Regions from separate parts of the Streptomyces sp. NPDC048590 genome, predicted to be linked through region 2. Evidence: riboswitches for the same ligand, from Rfam matches in the RefSeq annotation. Region 2 holds a riboswitch; the other holds the start of a gene.
The links. A riboswitch is a leader RNA that binds a small molecule or an ion and turns the genes downstream of it on or off. The one in region 2 is predicted to bind cobalamin.
Positions count from the first base shown of each region.

Region 1: it holds a riboswitch for cobalamin, as region 2 does, so the genes downstream of both, metE (5-methyltetrahydropteroyltriglutamate--homocysteine S-methyltransferase) here and ACGFNN_RS11030 (ribonucleoside-diphosphate reductase subunit alpha) in region 2, are expected to answer to the same signal.

Region 1 is NZ_JBICWC010000008.1:105,013-112,098, reverse strand. Features, by position in the region: gene ACGFNN_RS23420 (ECF transporter S component) at 1-460, shown strand, start outside; partial or broken gene ACGFNN_RS23415 (short-chain fatty acyl-CoA regulator family protein) at 448-758, opposite strand; gene cobF (precorrin-6A synthase (deacetylating)) at 828-1,670, shown strand; gene metE (5-methyltetrahydropteroyltriglutamate--homocysteine S-methyltransferase) at 2,022-4,340, opposite strand; cobalamin riboswitch at 4,503-4,730, opposite strand; gene ACGFNN_RS23400 (3-hydroxybutyryl-CoA dehydrogenase) at 4,894-5,772, opposite strand; partial or broken gene ACGFNN_RS23395 (hypothetical protein) at 5,781-7,086, opposite strand, start outside.
Region 2 is NZ_JBICWC010000003.1:604,015-611,100, forward strand. Features, by position in the region: gene mctP (monocarboxylate uptake permease MctP) at 1-1,547, shown strand, start outside; gene ACGFNN_RS11025 (GNAT family N-acetyltransferase) at 1,671-2,171, shown strand; cobalamin riboswitch at 2,234-2,375, shown strand; gene ACGFNN_RS11030 (ribonucleoside-diphosphate reductase subunit alpha) at 2,507-4,900, shown strand; gene ACGFNN_RS11035 (ribonucleotide-diphosphate reductase subunit beta) at 4,900-5,913, shown strand; gene ACGFNN_RS11040 (hypothetical protein) at 5,910-6,119, opposite strand; gene ACGFNN_RS11045 (GlxA family transcriptional regulator) at 6,201-7,086, shown strand, end outside.

The DNA.
Region 1 (7,086 bases), on a different contig from region 2:
CGCCTCCGCGCTGATCACAGGTGGAGTCGGCCCCTGGATGCCGTACCAGATGTTCGGCTGCGCGTTCGTCGGGATGCTCGCCGGGTTCCTGCCGCGCGCGACGGGCCGCGTCGAGATCCTGCTGCTCGCCGTCTACGGTTCGCTCTCCGGCTACCTCTTCGGCTTCCTGCTCAACCTGTCGTTCTGGCCCTTCTCCCTCGACCCCAACAGCTCCATCGCCTACCTGCCCGGTCTGCCGTTCACCGAGCAGTGGCACCGCTACGTGGCCTTCGACCTCGCGACCTCCCTGGGCTGGGACACGGGACGCGCCGTCACCAACTTCGTGTGCGTCCTGCTCGCGGGTCCGGCCGTCCTCACCACGTTCCGGCGAGCGGCCCGCAAGGCCAGGTTCCGGGCGCCCGTACGGTTCGTCCCCCGGCAACGCGGCGGGCGGGACGGTGCGGGAGATCAGTCCTCCTGACCCTCCACGGGATACGGCACGTACGTGCGCCGGTCCGCGTCGATCGACAGCCGCCCACCGGCCGGCGGGCGGCGGGCCCGCTGGGCGCAGTCCCGGCGTTCACAGATGCGGCAGCCGAGCCCGATCGGTGTGGCGGCACGAGGATCGTCGAGAGCCACGCCCGCGGCGTAGACCAGCCGGTGAGCGTGGCGCAGTTCGCAGCCGAGCGCCACGGCGAACTCGGCGCGTGGAGGCCGTGTCCACCGCGTGTGACGGTCCGCGCGACCCAGAAGTGCCGTTTCCCGTCCGGCATCTCGGAGCCACCTCCGAAACTCGCCCGGGCGGGACCGGGGGGCGCCCTCGGAGTGGCCCCTGGGAGACTGTCCGTATGAGCATGGAACGGCGCGAAGTCCTCGTCATCGGTATCGGGGCCGGCGACCCCGACCACCTGACCCTTCAGGCGGTGAAGGCGATCCGCCGCGCCGACGTCTTCTTCGTCGTCGGCAAGGGACCGCACAAGGCGTCCCTCACGGACCTGCGCCACCGGATGATCGAGGAGCACGCGCAGGGACCGTACCGGGTGGTGGAGGTCGAGGACCCCAGCCGCGACCGCCGCCCCATGGGCCGCTCCGACTACACGGCGGTCATCCAGGACTGGCGTGAGCGACGCGGCGAGATCTTCGAACGGGCGATGCGTGAGGAGCTGACCGCCACCGAGACGGGAGCCTTCCTCGTCTGGGGCGATCCGTCGCTCTACGACAGCACGCTGGGCATCCTCGCCGACATCGAGGCCCGAGGCGCGCTCTCCGTGAGCATGGAGGTGATCCCGGGCATCACCAGCATCGCCACCCTCACCGCCCGGCACCGTATCCCGCTCAACCAGGTGAGCCGGCCGGTGCACATCACCCCGGCCCGCCTCCTGGCCGACATCGGTCGCGACGACGGCGGCGACATCGTGGTCATGCTCGACGCAGGCGAGTCGTTCGCCCAGGTCGCGGGCGACGACGTGTGGATCTACTGGGGCGCGTATCTCGGCACCCCGGACGAACTCCTCGTCGCGGGCCCTCTCCACGAGGTCTCCGACCACATCCGGCAGGTCCGTGCCGAGGCTCGCGAGCGGCACGGCTGGATCATGGACACGTATCTGCTGCGGGCCATCGATCCGCCGGTTCGGGGTGCCGGGCCGCTGGTGCCGGGGGAGACGTCCGAGGATCGCGGGAAGGGCTGCTGACCCCTGGCTCCGGTGAGCGCCCGCGCGTGCCGGATGTGACGGCGAAGCTCGGCGGGCTGTGGTTCCCTGGCGGCTTCCAGCCGTTCCAGGAGGTCGGCCACCTCGCTGAGGGCTCTCCGAAGCGTCTGCATTCGGGCCCCCTGTGCCCCCAGCTGTCTGCGCAAGGCGAGCAGGGACTCGTACTGCGCCACTGGTACGGCGACCATCCGCTCACCGTCGACGAAAACGGTCCGCGGTTCGTGCTTCACGACTGCCCCTCCCTCCGGTCCCCTTCGGCGCAACGACGGGGGTGGGGGGGGGGGGGGGGGGGGGGGGGGGGCGCCCCCCCCCCCCCACGGCACCCGTTACCGATCAGTCCGAGTCGAGCTCGGCACGGACGGTCCTGGCGGCGGCGACCAGGTTCTCGAGGGAGGTGCGGGTCTCGGGCCAGGCGCGGGTCTTCAGGCCGCAGTCGGGGTTGACCCACAGCCGTTCGGCCGGGATGGCCTTGAGTCCGGTACGCAGCAGGGTGGCCGCTTCCTCCTGGCTCGGGATGCGCGGGGAGTGGATGTCGTAGACGCCGGGGCCGGCCTCGCGCGGGTAGCCGTGGTCGGCGAGCTCGTAGGCGACCTGCATGTGGGAGCGGGCGGCCTCCAGGCTGATGACGTCGGCGTCGAGGTCGTCGATGGCCTGGACGATGTCGCCGAACTCGGCGTAGCACATGTGGGTGTGGATCTGGGTTTCCGGACGCACCCCCGCGGTCGACAGCCGGAACGCCTCGGTCGCCCAGTCCAGGTACGCGGAGTGGTCGGCGGCGCGCAGCGGCAGCGTTTCGCGCAGAGCGGGCTCGTCGACCTGGATGACCGAGGTGCCGTTCGCCTCCAGGTCGCCGACCTCGTCGCGCAGGGCCAGGGCGACCTGGCGCGCGGTGTCACCGAGGGGCTGGTCGTCGCGGACGAAGGACCAGGCGAGCATGGTGACGGGTCCGGTGAGCATGCCCTTCACGGGGCGGTCGGACAGCGACTGGGCGTACGAGGTCCAGCGCACCGTCATCGGCTCGGGCCGGGAGATGTCGCCGGCCAGGACCGGCGGGCGGACGTAACGGGTGCCGTAGGACTGGACCCAGCCGTGCTGGGTGGCGAGGTAGCCGGTGAGCTGCTCGGCGAAGTACTGCACCATGTCGTTGCGCTCGGGCTCGCCGTGCACCAGGACGTCGATGCCGGTCTTCTCCTGGAAGGAGATGACGTCCCGGATCTCGGTCTTGATGCGCTCCTCGTACCCGGCGGTGTCGATGCGGCCGGCGCGCAGGTCGGCGCGGGCGGTGCGCAGCTCGGTGGTCTGCGGGAACGAGCCGATGGTCGTGGTCGGCAGCAGCGGCAGGCCCAGGTGGGTGCGCTGGGCGGCTGCCCGGTCGGCGTACGGCTGGGAGCGGCGCGAGTCGGCGTCCGTGACGGCCTCGGCACGGGCGCGGACGGCCGGGTCGCGGGTGATGGGCGATGTGGCGCGGGAGGACAGCGCCGCCCGGTTGACCGTCAGCTCGGCGGTGATCGCGTCCGTGCCCTGGGCCAGGCCCTTGGCGAGGGCGACGATCTCGGCGGTCTTCTGGCGGGCGAAGGCCAGCCAGGTCAGGATCTGCGGGTCGACGTCCTTCTCGAGGGCGGCGTCCAGCGGGACGTGCAGGAGCGAGCAGGAGCCGGCAACGTCGACGCGGTCGGCGAGACCGAGCAGGGTGCCGAGCGTGGCGAGTGACTTCTCCAGGTCGTTGACCCAGATGTTGCGGCCGTTGACGACACCGGCGACGAGGCGCTTGCCGGAGAGGCCGCCGACGGCGGCGAGAGCGTCGAGGTTGGCGGCCGCGGCGTCGGTGAAGTCGAGGGCGAGGCCCTCGACGGGCGCCTTGGCGAGCACCGGCAGGGCGTCACCGAGCCGGCCGAAGTAGGAGGCCACCAGCAGCTTCGGCCGGTCGGTCGCGGTACCGAGGTCGCGGTAGGCGCGCTCGGCCGCGTTCAGCTCGGCCGGGGTGCGGTCCTGGACCAGGGCGGGCTCGTCGAGCTGTACCCACTCGGCGCCCGCGGCGCGCAGGTCGGCGAGGACCTCGGCGTACACGGGGAGCAGGCGGTCGAGGAGGGTGAGCGGGTCGAAGTCGGCGGCGACACCGGGAGCGGGCTTCGAAAGAAGGAGGTAGGTGACGGGGCCCACCAGGACCGGTCGGGCGGTGAGGCCTTCGGCGAGGGCCTCCTTCAGCTCGGCGACCTGCTTGGCGGAGTCCGCGGTGAACACGGTGTCCGGGCCCAGCTCCGGGACCAGGTAGTGGTAGTTCGTGTCGAACCACTTGGTCATCTCCAGCGGCGCCACGTCCTGCGTGCCCCGCGCCATGGCGAAGTACCCGTCAGGGGCGTCGGCGGCGACTGCGGCGCGGTGCCGCTCGGGGATGGCACCGACCATGACCGTGGTGTCCAGGACGTGGTCGTAGTACGAGAAGTCACCGGTGGGCACCTCGTGGATGCCGGCCGCAGTCAGTTCCTGACGGTTGCTGCGGCGCAGCTCGCAGGCGGTGGTACGCAGGGCCTCAGCGGTGACGCGGCCCTTCCAGTACCCCTCGATCGCCTTCTTGAGCTCGCGGTTCTCCCCCTGGCGGGGGTAGCCGTACACGGTGGCTTGCGCTGCCGCGGCTGCGGTCTTGGTGGTCACGGAGTTCTCCTTCGAGAGACGTATCCCTGAAATCCCGAAGACCGGAACGCGTGAAGGAGCGACAGAACCGTCGGTGCGACCTCGCGCGGCAAAGGCGCGGCCGTCCGCCGAATGTGTACGCCGACCCGCCCTCGAGGTCACCGGGATGTCCGCGCACGCGTTGGACGTGCACGGGCAACGGGCAGGTCTTCGGACTCGCGGGCACACCCACCGGATCGAACCGGAGGGCACCTACTGGCCGTCGCTTCCCAGGCCCGGTACGTCGGACCCAGTGCGTATGACGGCGGTCGTTCCCGCTCACCGCTGCGGGGCAGTCCCGGATTCCCACCGGGTTCCCTCTTACGACACCCCGCCTGGCGGACAGGGCGAACCAGCTGCGGTGCTCACCCTACGGCCCCCGGGTCCGAGATGACCAGCGCGTCCGGACAGCGGACGGTGACGTCGGGCCCGCCGGTCACATACACATGCCTGTGGGGGTGGACCGGTCCCTCTCCGGTCCACCCCCACAGGTTCCGCCGTCGGGCCCTGTTCCCGACGGCGGCACCCGGGCCCCTCAGCTCGGGTGGTTCGCGGTGGCATCCTGTTCGTAGACGTGGAACCCGCGCCCGGTCTTCCGCCCCAGCAGGCCCGCCTCGACCATGCGCTGGAGCAGTGGCGGCGGCGCGTAGAGGGGTTCCTTGAACTCCTCGTACAGCGATGCCGCGATCGAGGCGACCGTGTCGAGACCGATCAGGTCGGCGAGCCGCAGCGGCCCCATGGGGTGCGCACAGCCCAGCTCCATGCCGTGGTCGACGTCGGCCGGTGTGGCGAAACCGGACTCCGTCATACGGATCGCCGACAGGATGTACGGGATGAGCAGCGCGTTGACGACGAAGCCCGCGCGGTCCGGGGAACGCACGACGGTCTTGCCGAGCGTCGAGGCGGCGAACCGCTCGACCAGGGCGGCGGTGTCGGAAGAGGTGTGCAGGGAGGCGACCACCTCGACCAGCGGCAGGACCGGTACCGGATTGAAGAAGTGCAGTCCGACGACCCGGTCGGCACGCTCCGTGGCCATGCCGAGGCGCATGACGGGGATGGAGGAGGTGTTGGTGGCGAGGACGGCCGCCGGATTCTCCACGATCTTGTCGAGCGCGGCGAACAGCTCCGTCTTGGCCTCGGTGTTCTCGACGATCGCCTCGATGACGAGATCCCGGTCGGCCAAGTCGTGGAGCTCGCCGGTGAACGTCAGCCGCGCCATGGCGAGTCGTGCCTCCTCGGCCGTGCACCTGCCTCGGCCGACCGCCTTGTCGAGCGAGGCCGTGACGCGGTCACGGGCGCGCCGGACAGCCGTGGCGTCTGCCTCGCACACGATCGTGTCGATGCCGGCACGGGCGCAGACCTCGGCGATGCCCGCTCCCATCTGGCCGCCTCCGACGACTCCTACACGGTTCATGTCGATGATCATGACGACCGCTCCGTGGTCCGGACGAGATGGCGTGTATAGGCGTCGGGGGTGAAGAAGAGCGGGAGTTCGGTGTCGAGTGCGTTGCGCCGGAAGAGCTCCTGTATCTCGTCCAGCGGCGTGAAGGGGAACTCGGCAACCAGTGCGGACAGTTCCTCGTCGAGAAGCGACAGGACGGTCTCCCGGTCGACGTGGCGGTGGCGCAACCACTGCCAGACCTGCACCCGGGCGATCTCGGCGGTGGCGGCATCCTCCATGAGACCGTCCAGGGCGACCGCCCCCTGCCCCCGCAGCCAGGCGGCGAAGTACCGCAGCGCGACCGAGATGTTGGTGCGGACGCCCTCAGTCGTCGGAGGCCCGCTGACCTTGCGCACGGAGAGGAGTTGTGCGGGCGTCACCTCCACGTCCTCGCGTGTCGTGCCCAGCTGGTGCGGTTCGCTGCCGAGCACGCCGTCGAAGACCTCCCGGCAGATGGGGACCAGTGCGGGGTGGGCGACCCATGACCCGTCGAATCCGTCCTCCGCCTCGCGTTCCTTGTCCAGACGCACCTTCGCTCCCGCAGTTCGTACAGGATCTCCTCCATCTCGAACACCGCGGTGATCGTCTCGATCAGCACCGTCGCGCGGATCGTGCCGCGGGGGATGGAGAGGAGTTCCTGCGCGAGGACGAAGATGTCGTTCCACAGCCTGGCCTCCTCGCGGTTCTCGAGCTTGGGCAGGTAGAAGTACGGGCCGTGCCCGGCATCGATCTGCCGCTGCGCACAGTGGAAGAAGTACAGGCCGAAGTCGACGAGCGCGGCCGGCACCGGGCGGCCGTCGACCTCCATGTGCTCCTCGTCGAGGTGCCAGCCACGCGGCCGCACCACGATGGTGGCCGGCGTCCTGTCGGTGGCGAGCCGGTACTCCTTGCCCTCGTCGGTGGTGAAGTCGATGCGCCGCTTGATCGCGTCGAGCAGGTTGATCTGCCCCCCGATCACGTTGTCCCAGGTCGGAGAGGTGGCGTCCTCGAAGTCGGCCAGCCACACCTTCGCACCGGAGTTCAAGGCGTTGACCGTCATCCGCCGTTCGGGCGGACCGGTGATCTCCACTCGCCGGTCGACGAGACCCGGAGCCGGAGGGGCGACGCGCCAGCCGGCGTCCTCGCGGATACGTCGGGTCACCATCGGGAAGTCGAGCGGATACCCCTCGGCCAGCCGCATGGCCCGACGACGGCGCTCCTTGAGCAGACGTGCACGGCCCGACGCGAACGTGCGCGCCAGCTTACCGATGAAGTCGAGTGCGGCCGGGGTGAGGATCTCGTCGTGAC
Region 2 (7,086 bases):
GGCGCAAGGCCGAGAACGAGGCCAGCCTCGACGAATGGGGCCTCGGCGGCAGATCGTTCGGCACCTGGGTCACCTGGTTCCTGCTCGGCGGTGACCTCTACACCGCGTACACCTTCGTCGCGGTGCCCGCGGCGGTCTACGCGGCGGGCGCGGCGGGCTTCTTCGCCGTTCCCTACACGATCCTCATCTACCCGCTGATCTTCACCTTCCTGCCCCGGCTGTGGTCCGTCTCGCACAAGCACGGGTACGTCACCACCTCGGACTTCGTCCGCGGCCGCTTCGGCTCGAAGGGGCTCTCGCTGGCGGTCGCCCTCACCGGCATCCTCGCCACGATGCCGTACATCGCGCTCCAGCTGGTCGGAATCCAGGCCGTACTGGACGTGATGGGCGTGGGCGGCGGCGAGAACACGCACTGGTTCATCAAGGACCTGCCGCTGCTCATCGCGTTCGCCGTGCTCGCCGCGTACACATACTCCTCGGGGCTGCGGGCGCCCGCGCTCATCGCGTTCGTCAAGGACGGCCTGATCTATCTGGTCATCGCCGTCGCCATCATCTACATCCCGATCAAGCTCGGCGGGTTCGACGACATCTTCTCCGCGGCCAACGAGAAGTTCTCCGCGATGAACGACGCGGCCGGCAAACCGGTGGCGGGACTCGCACCCGGTGCGTCCGGCCAGTGGGTCTACGGCACTCTGGCGCTGGGCTCGGCACTCGCCCTCTTCATGTATCCGCACTCGATCACGGCGACGCTCTCCAGCCGCAGCCGTGAGGTGATCCGGCGCAACACCACGATCCTGCCGCTGTACTCGCTGATGCTGGGCCTGCTGGCCCTGCTCGGCTTCATGGCGATCGCCGCGGGGATCAAGGTGGACAACGGTCAGCTCGCGATCCCGCAGCTGTTCGAGAACATGTTCCCGGACTGGTTCGCGGGTGTGGCCTTCGCCGCGATCGGAATCGGCGCGCTGGTCCCGGCCGCGATCATGTCGATCGCCGCGGCGAACCTCTTCACCCGCAACATCTACAAGGACTTCCTCAAGCCCGACGCGACACCGGAGCAGGAGACCAAGGTCTCCAAGCTGGTCTCGCTGCTGGTCAAGGTGGGCGCGCTCGCCTTCGTCCTCACCATGGACAAGACCGTGGCGATCAACTTCCAGCTGCTCGGCGGCATCTGGATCCTCCAGACCATGCCGGCCCTGGTGGGCGGTCTGTTCACCCGCTGGTTCCACCGCTGGGCGCTGATCGCCGGCTGGGCGGTCGGCATGATCTACGGCACGGTGGCCGCCTACGGTGTCGCCAGCCCGACCCAGAAGCACTTCGGCGGCTCCTCGAAGGAGATCCCCGGCATCGGCGAGATCGGCTACATCGGCCTCACCGCGTTCGTGCTGAACGTCATCGTGGTGGTCGTGCTGACCTTCGTGCTGAACGCGGCCAAGGCACCGGCCGGTGTGGACGAGACCTCGCCGTCCGACTACACGGCGGACATCGGCGACCCCGGCGTCAAGGCGGAGCTCCCGCCGGCCACGGCGGGCGCGCCCGGCGGTCACTGACCCCCGGTCCCGGGACGGCCCCGGCGGGAGCGAGTTCCCGTCGGGGCCGTCCCATGTGCGGGCCCGCCCGGGAACGGCGGAAATCCGGGCGCGGATCCGGAACGACGCGCGAGACTGGCGGCCATGGACGTTTCGATCGGGCCGGTCGGGCCCTCTCGGTACGAGGAACTGGGCGAGATCACGGCCCAGGCCTACCTCGGCGACGGGCTCTTGGACTTCGGCGACGAGGACCCCTACCTGGAGCAGCTCCGGGCGATCGGCCGGCGGGCGGCCGAGGCGGAGGTTCTCGCCGCCTCCGATGCCGGCGGGCGGCTGCTGGGAGGTGTGACCTATGTCCCGCCCGGCAGCCCCTGGGCCGACATCGCACGGAGTGGCGAGGCCGAGTTCCGGATGCTGGCCGTGGCCTCCGGGGCCCGCGGCCGGGGCACCGGCGAGGCGCTCGTGCGGGCCTGCGTCGAGCGGGCGCGCGCCGCCGGGCTGTCCAGGATCGTCCTGTCGACGCATCCGGCCATGCTCGGCGCCCATCGCCTCTACGCCCGCCTCGGCTTCGTACGGACTCCCGAGCGGGACTGGAACCCGCTTCCGGGGCGTCCGGCGCTCCTCACCTACCAACTCGATCTCTGATCGCGCGACACAAGATTCTCGATCTCTGATCGCGCGACACAAGATGTGGGGGCTGCTCAAACCAGCAGCCCCCACATGTATGCTCGACCTCGCTGTCGTCACAGGGGAATCCGGTGTGAATCCGGAACTGTCCCGCAACGGTGTGGCGGTGTGCCTGCGCACACCCGTGAAGTCCGAGGACCTGTCGACAGCGCGCCCGGCTCGACCGAACCGGGCGACGAGACGTCCGGGCCTCGCGGAAGGCCGGTGGACGCCGCGCGCCGCGCTGCCCCGTGCCTCGCCGTGTCCGGCTGCCCCGCTCCCGCAGGCCCCGAGCCGAGCGAGGGAAAGCCCCAGTGACCATCGCGCCTGCCGATCCGGTTTCAGCAGCGGAATCCGAAGGTCTCACGACCGACGCGCCCGGTACCGCGCTTCTGCGGACCCTGACCGCTCTCACCGCCGATCTGCCCGACACCGACCCCGGACGGGTGGCCGCCGCCGCCCTGCGCGGCCGCAGCGCCCGGGCGGACGAGGCGGAGCTGCGCGAGCTGGCGACCGAGGCCGCCGCCGGTCTGATCTCTGAGGACCCTGCCTACTCCCGGCTGGCGGCGCGGCTCCTGACCCTGACCGTCGCGGACGAGGCGGCCGGCCAGGGCGCGGTCTCCTTCTCGGCCTCCGTCGCCGTGGGCCACCGCGAGGGCCTGATCGCGGACCGCACGGCCGAGTTCGTCTCGCTGCACGCGAAGGCCCTCGACGCCCTGGTCGACGGCGCGCTGGCCGACGCCGCGGACGACCGCTTCGGCTACTTCGGGCTGCGGACGCTGTACAGCCGGTACCTGCTGCGCCACCCGATCACCCGGCAGGTCGTCGAGACCCCGCAGCACTTCATGCTGCGGGTGGCCGCCGGGCTCGCCGAGGACGACTCCGAGCGCGCCCTGGACGAGGTCGCCGCGCTGTACGGCCTGATGAACCGGCTCGACTACCTGCCCTCCTCCCCCACGCTGTTCAACTCCGGCACCCGGCACCCGCAGATGTCGTCCTGCTATCTGCTGGACTCCCCCAACGACGAGCTGGACTCCATCTACGACCGCTACCACCAGGTGGCGCGGCTCTCCAAGCACGCGGGCGGCATCGGTCTGTCGTACTCCCGCATCCGGGCGCGCGGCTCGCTGATCCGGGGCACCAACGGGCACTCCAACGGCATCGTGCCGTTCCTGAAGACGCTGGACGCCTCGGTCGCGGCGGTCAACCAGGGCGGTCGGCGCAAGGGCGCCGCGGCCGTCTACCTGGAGACCTGGCACGCGGACATCGAGGAGTTCCTGGAGCTCCGCGACAACACCGGCGAGGACCAGCGGCGTACGCACAACCTGAACCTCGCGCACTGGATCCCGGACGAGTTCATGCGCCGGGTCGACGCGGACGGAACCTGGTCGCTGTTCTCCCCGGCCGACGTCCCCGAGCTGGTCGACCTCTGGGGCGACGAGTTCGACGCGGCCTACCGCGCCGCCGAGGCGAAGGGCATGGCCCGCAGGACGCTTCCGGCACGTGAGCTGTACGGCCGGATGATGCGCACCCTCGCGCAGACCGGCCAGGGTTGGATGACGTTCAAGGACGCGTCCAACCGCACCGCGAACCAGACCGCCGAGCCGGGCCGGGTCGTGCACTCCTCGAATCTCTGCACGGAGATCCTGGAGGTCACCGACGACGGCGAGACCGCCGTCTGCAACCTGGGTTCGGTCAACCTGGGCGCCTTCGTGGCCGACGGCTCCATCGACTGGGAGCGGCTGGACGCCACCGTCCGCACCGCGGTGACCTTCCTCGACCGGGTCGTGGACATCAACTTCTACCCGACCGAGCAGGCGGGCCGTTCCAACGCCCGCTGGAGGCCGGTGGGTCTCGGCGCGATGGGTCTCCAGGACGTCTTCTTCCAGCTGCGGCTGCCCTTCGACTCCCCCGAGGCCCGCGCGCTCTCCACGAAGATCTCCGAGCGGATCATGCTCGCCGCCTACGAGGCCTCCTGCGACCTCGCCGAAAGGTCCGGCCCGCTGCCGGCCTGGTCCGAGACGCGTGCCGCGCGCGGTGTGCTGCACCCCGACCACTACGACACCGAGCTGAACTGGCCGGAGCGCTGGGACGCGCTGCGCGCCCGGGTCGCGAAGACCGGTATGCGCAACTCGCTGCTGCTCGCCATCGCGCCGACGGCGACGATCGCCTCGATCGCCGGGGTGTACGAGTGCATCGAGCCGCAGGTGTCCAACCTGTTCAAGCGCGAGACGCTCAGCGGTGAGTTCCTCCAGGTGAACGGCTACCTGGTGGACGAGCTGAAGAGGCTCGGCGTGTGGGACGCCCGTACCCGTGAGGCGCTGCGCGAGGCCAGCGGTTCCGTGCAGGGCTTCGCCTGGATCCCCGAGGACGTGCGGGCGCTGTACCGCACGGCCTGGGAGATCCCCCAGCGCGGCCTGATCGACATGGCGGCGGCCCGTACGCCGTTCCTCGACCAGAGCCAGTCGCTGAACCTGTTCATGGAGACGCCGACGATCGGCAAGCTCTCATCGATGTACGCGTACGCCTGGAAGCAGGGGCTGAAGACGACGTACTACCTGCGCTCCCGCCCGGCCACCCGGATCGCCCGTGCGGCGTCCGGCCAGGCGGCTGCCGTGCCGATTCCCGTGCAGCAGGCGTCCGCCCCCGACGCGGACGCGATCGCCTGCTCCCTCGAAAACCCCGAGTCCTGCGAGGCCTGCCAGTAATGTCCACCGAGAACAAGAACCTGCTCGACCCGGGATTCGAGCTGACCCTGCGTCCCATGCGATACCCGGACTTCTACGAGCGCTACCGGGACGCGATCAAGAACACCTGGACCGTGGAGGAGGTCGACCTCCACTCGGACGTCGCCGACCTCGCCAAGCTGTCGCCGGGTGAGCAGCACATGATCGGCCGGCTGGTGGCGTTCTTCGCGACCGGTGACTCGATCGTCTCCAACAACCTCGTGCTGACGCTGTACAAGCACATCAACTCCCCCGAGGCGCGGCTGTACCTGTCGCGGCAGCTCTTCGAGGAGGCCGTGCACGTCCAGTTCTACCTGACGCTCCTGGACACCTACCTGCCCGACCCGGACGACCGGGCGGCGGCGTTCGACGCGGTCGAGGAGATCCCCTCGATCCGCGAGAAAGCGCAGTTCTGCTTCAAGTGGATGGACTCGGTCGAGAAGATCGAGCGGCTGGAGACGAAGGCGGACCGCCGCCGCTTCCTGCTGAACCTGATCTGCTTCGCGGCCTGCATCGAGGGGCTGTTCTTCTACGGTGCGTTCGCCTACGTGTACTGGTTCCGCTCGCGCGGTCTGCTGCACGGTCTCGCCACGGGCACCAACTGGGTGTTCCGTGACGAGACGATGCACATGAACTTCGCGTTCGAGGTCGTGGACACCGTCCGCAAGGAGGAGCCGGACCTCTTCGACGACGAGCTCCAGCAGCAGGTGACCGACATGCTGAAGGAGGCCGTCGAGGCGGAGCTGCAGTTCGGCCGCGACCTGTGTGGCGAGGGCCTGCCCGGCATGAACACCGAGTCGATGCGTCAGTACCTGGAGTGCGTCGCCGACCAGCGGCTCACCCGGCTCGGCTTCCCGGCGCTCTACGGCTCGGAGAACCCGTTCTCCTTCATGGAGCTGCAGGGTGTCCAGGAGCTGACGAACTTCTTCGAGCGTCGCCCCTCGGCCTACCAGGTGGCGGTGGAGGGGACCGTCGGCTTCGACGACGACTTCTAGATCCTCGCCCAGCTTCTCGGTTGGGGACGCCGCGTGGCCGTGACCGGCCGCGCGGCGTCCGCCGTTTCCGGGGGCTGGGCCTCCCGCCGTCGGGCCTCCCTCAGTTCCTGTGAGATCCGGCGCTCCCGCGCGAACCCGAGCAGCGCGGGCAGCGTGACGAGGGCGAAAAGTGCGGTTATGGACAGGTAGCTCAGGAATGTGTTCATGGCTCTACTGTCGTCCGGCCGGCGCTTTCGCGGCAGTGGCAGGACTGTCATGCAGCATCGAATTACTGCCATACTGCCGCCATGCTGAAGAATGTCGCCGTCCTGCTGGTCGACGAGGTCAACCCCTTCGAACTCGGCGTGCTGTGCGAGGTGTTCGGCCTCGACCGCTCCGAGGAGGGGCTGCCGGTGCAGGATTTCGCGGTCGTCTCTGCCGGGGGCCCCTCCCTGCGGACGCACGCGGGGTTCACGATCAGCACCCCGCACGGGCTGGAGCGCCTGGAGGAGGCGGATCTCGTCGCCGTGCCCGCCGGAGCGGGATACGTGGAGCGGGAGTTCCCGGAGGAGGTGCTCGAAGCCCTGCGCCGGGCGGTCGCGCGAGGCGCGCGCGTGCTGAGCGTCTGTTCCGGCGCCTTCGTCCTCGGTGCCGCCGGACTCCTCGACGGCCGGCGCTGCACCACCCACTGGCGTCATGCTGACGAGCTGGCCCGCCGCTTCCCCGGAGCGTGCGTGGAGCCGGACGTGCTCTACGTGGACGACGGCCCGGTCATCACCTCGGCCGGCACCGCGGCCGGGATCGACGCGGCACTGCATCTGGTCCGCCAGGCGCACGGCCCCGCCGTCGCGAACGCGATCGCCCGCCGGATGGTGGTCCCTCCGCACCGCGACGGCGGCCAGGCGCAGTACATCGAGCGCCCGCTGCCGAGGAACCGCTGCGACACGGTCGGCGAGACGCTCGCCTGGATGGAGGGCAACCTCGACCAGGAGATGACCGTGGAACAGCTGGCGGCGCAGACCCACATGTCACCGAGGACCTTCGCCCGACGCTTCCAGCAGGAGACCGGCACCACGCCCTACCGCTGGCTGCTGCGCCAGCGGGTGCTGCTGGCGCAGCATCTGCTGGAGACCTCCGACGCCACGGTGGACATGATCGCGGGGCGGACCGGCTTCGGGAACGCGGCGGCCCTGC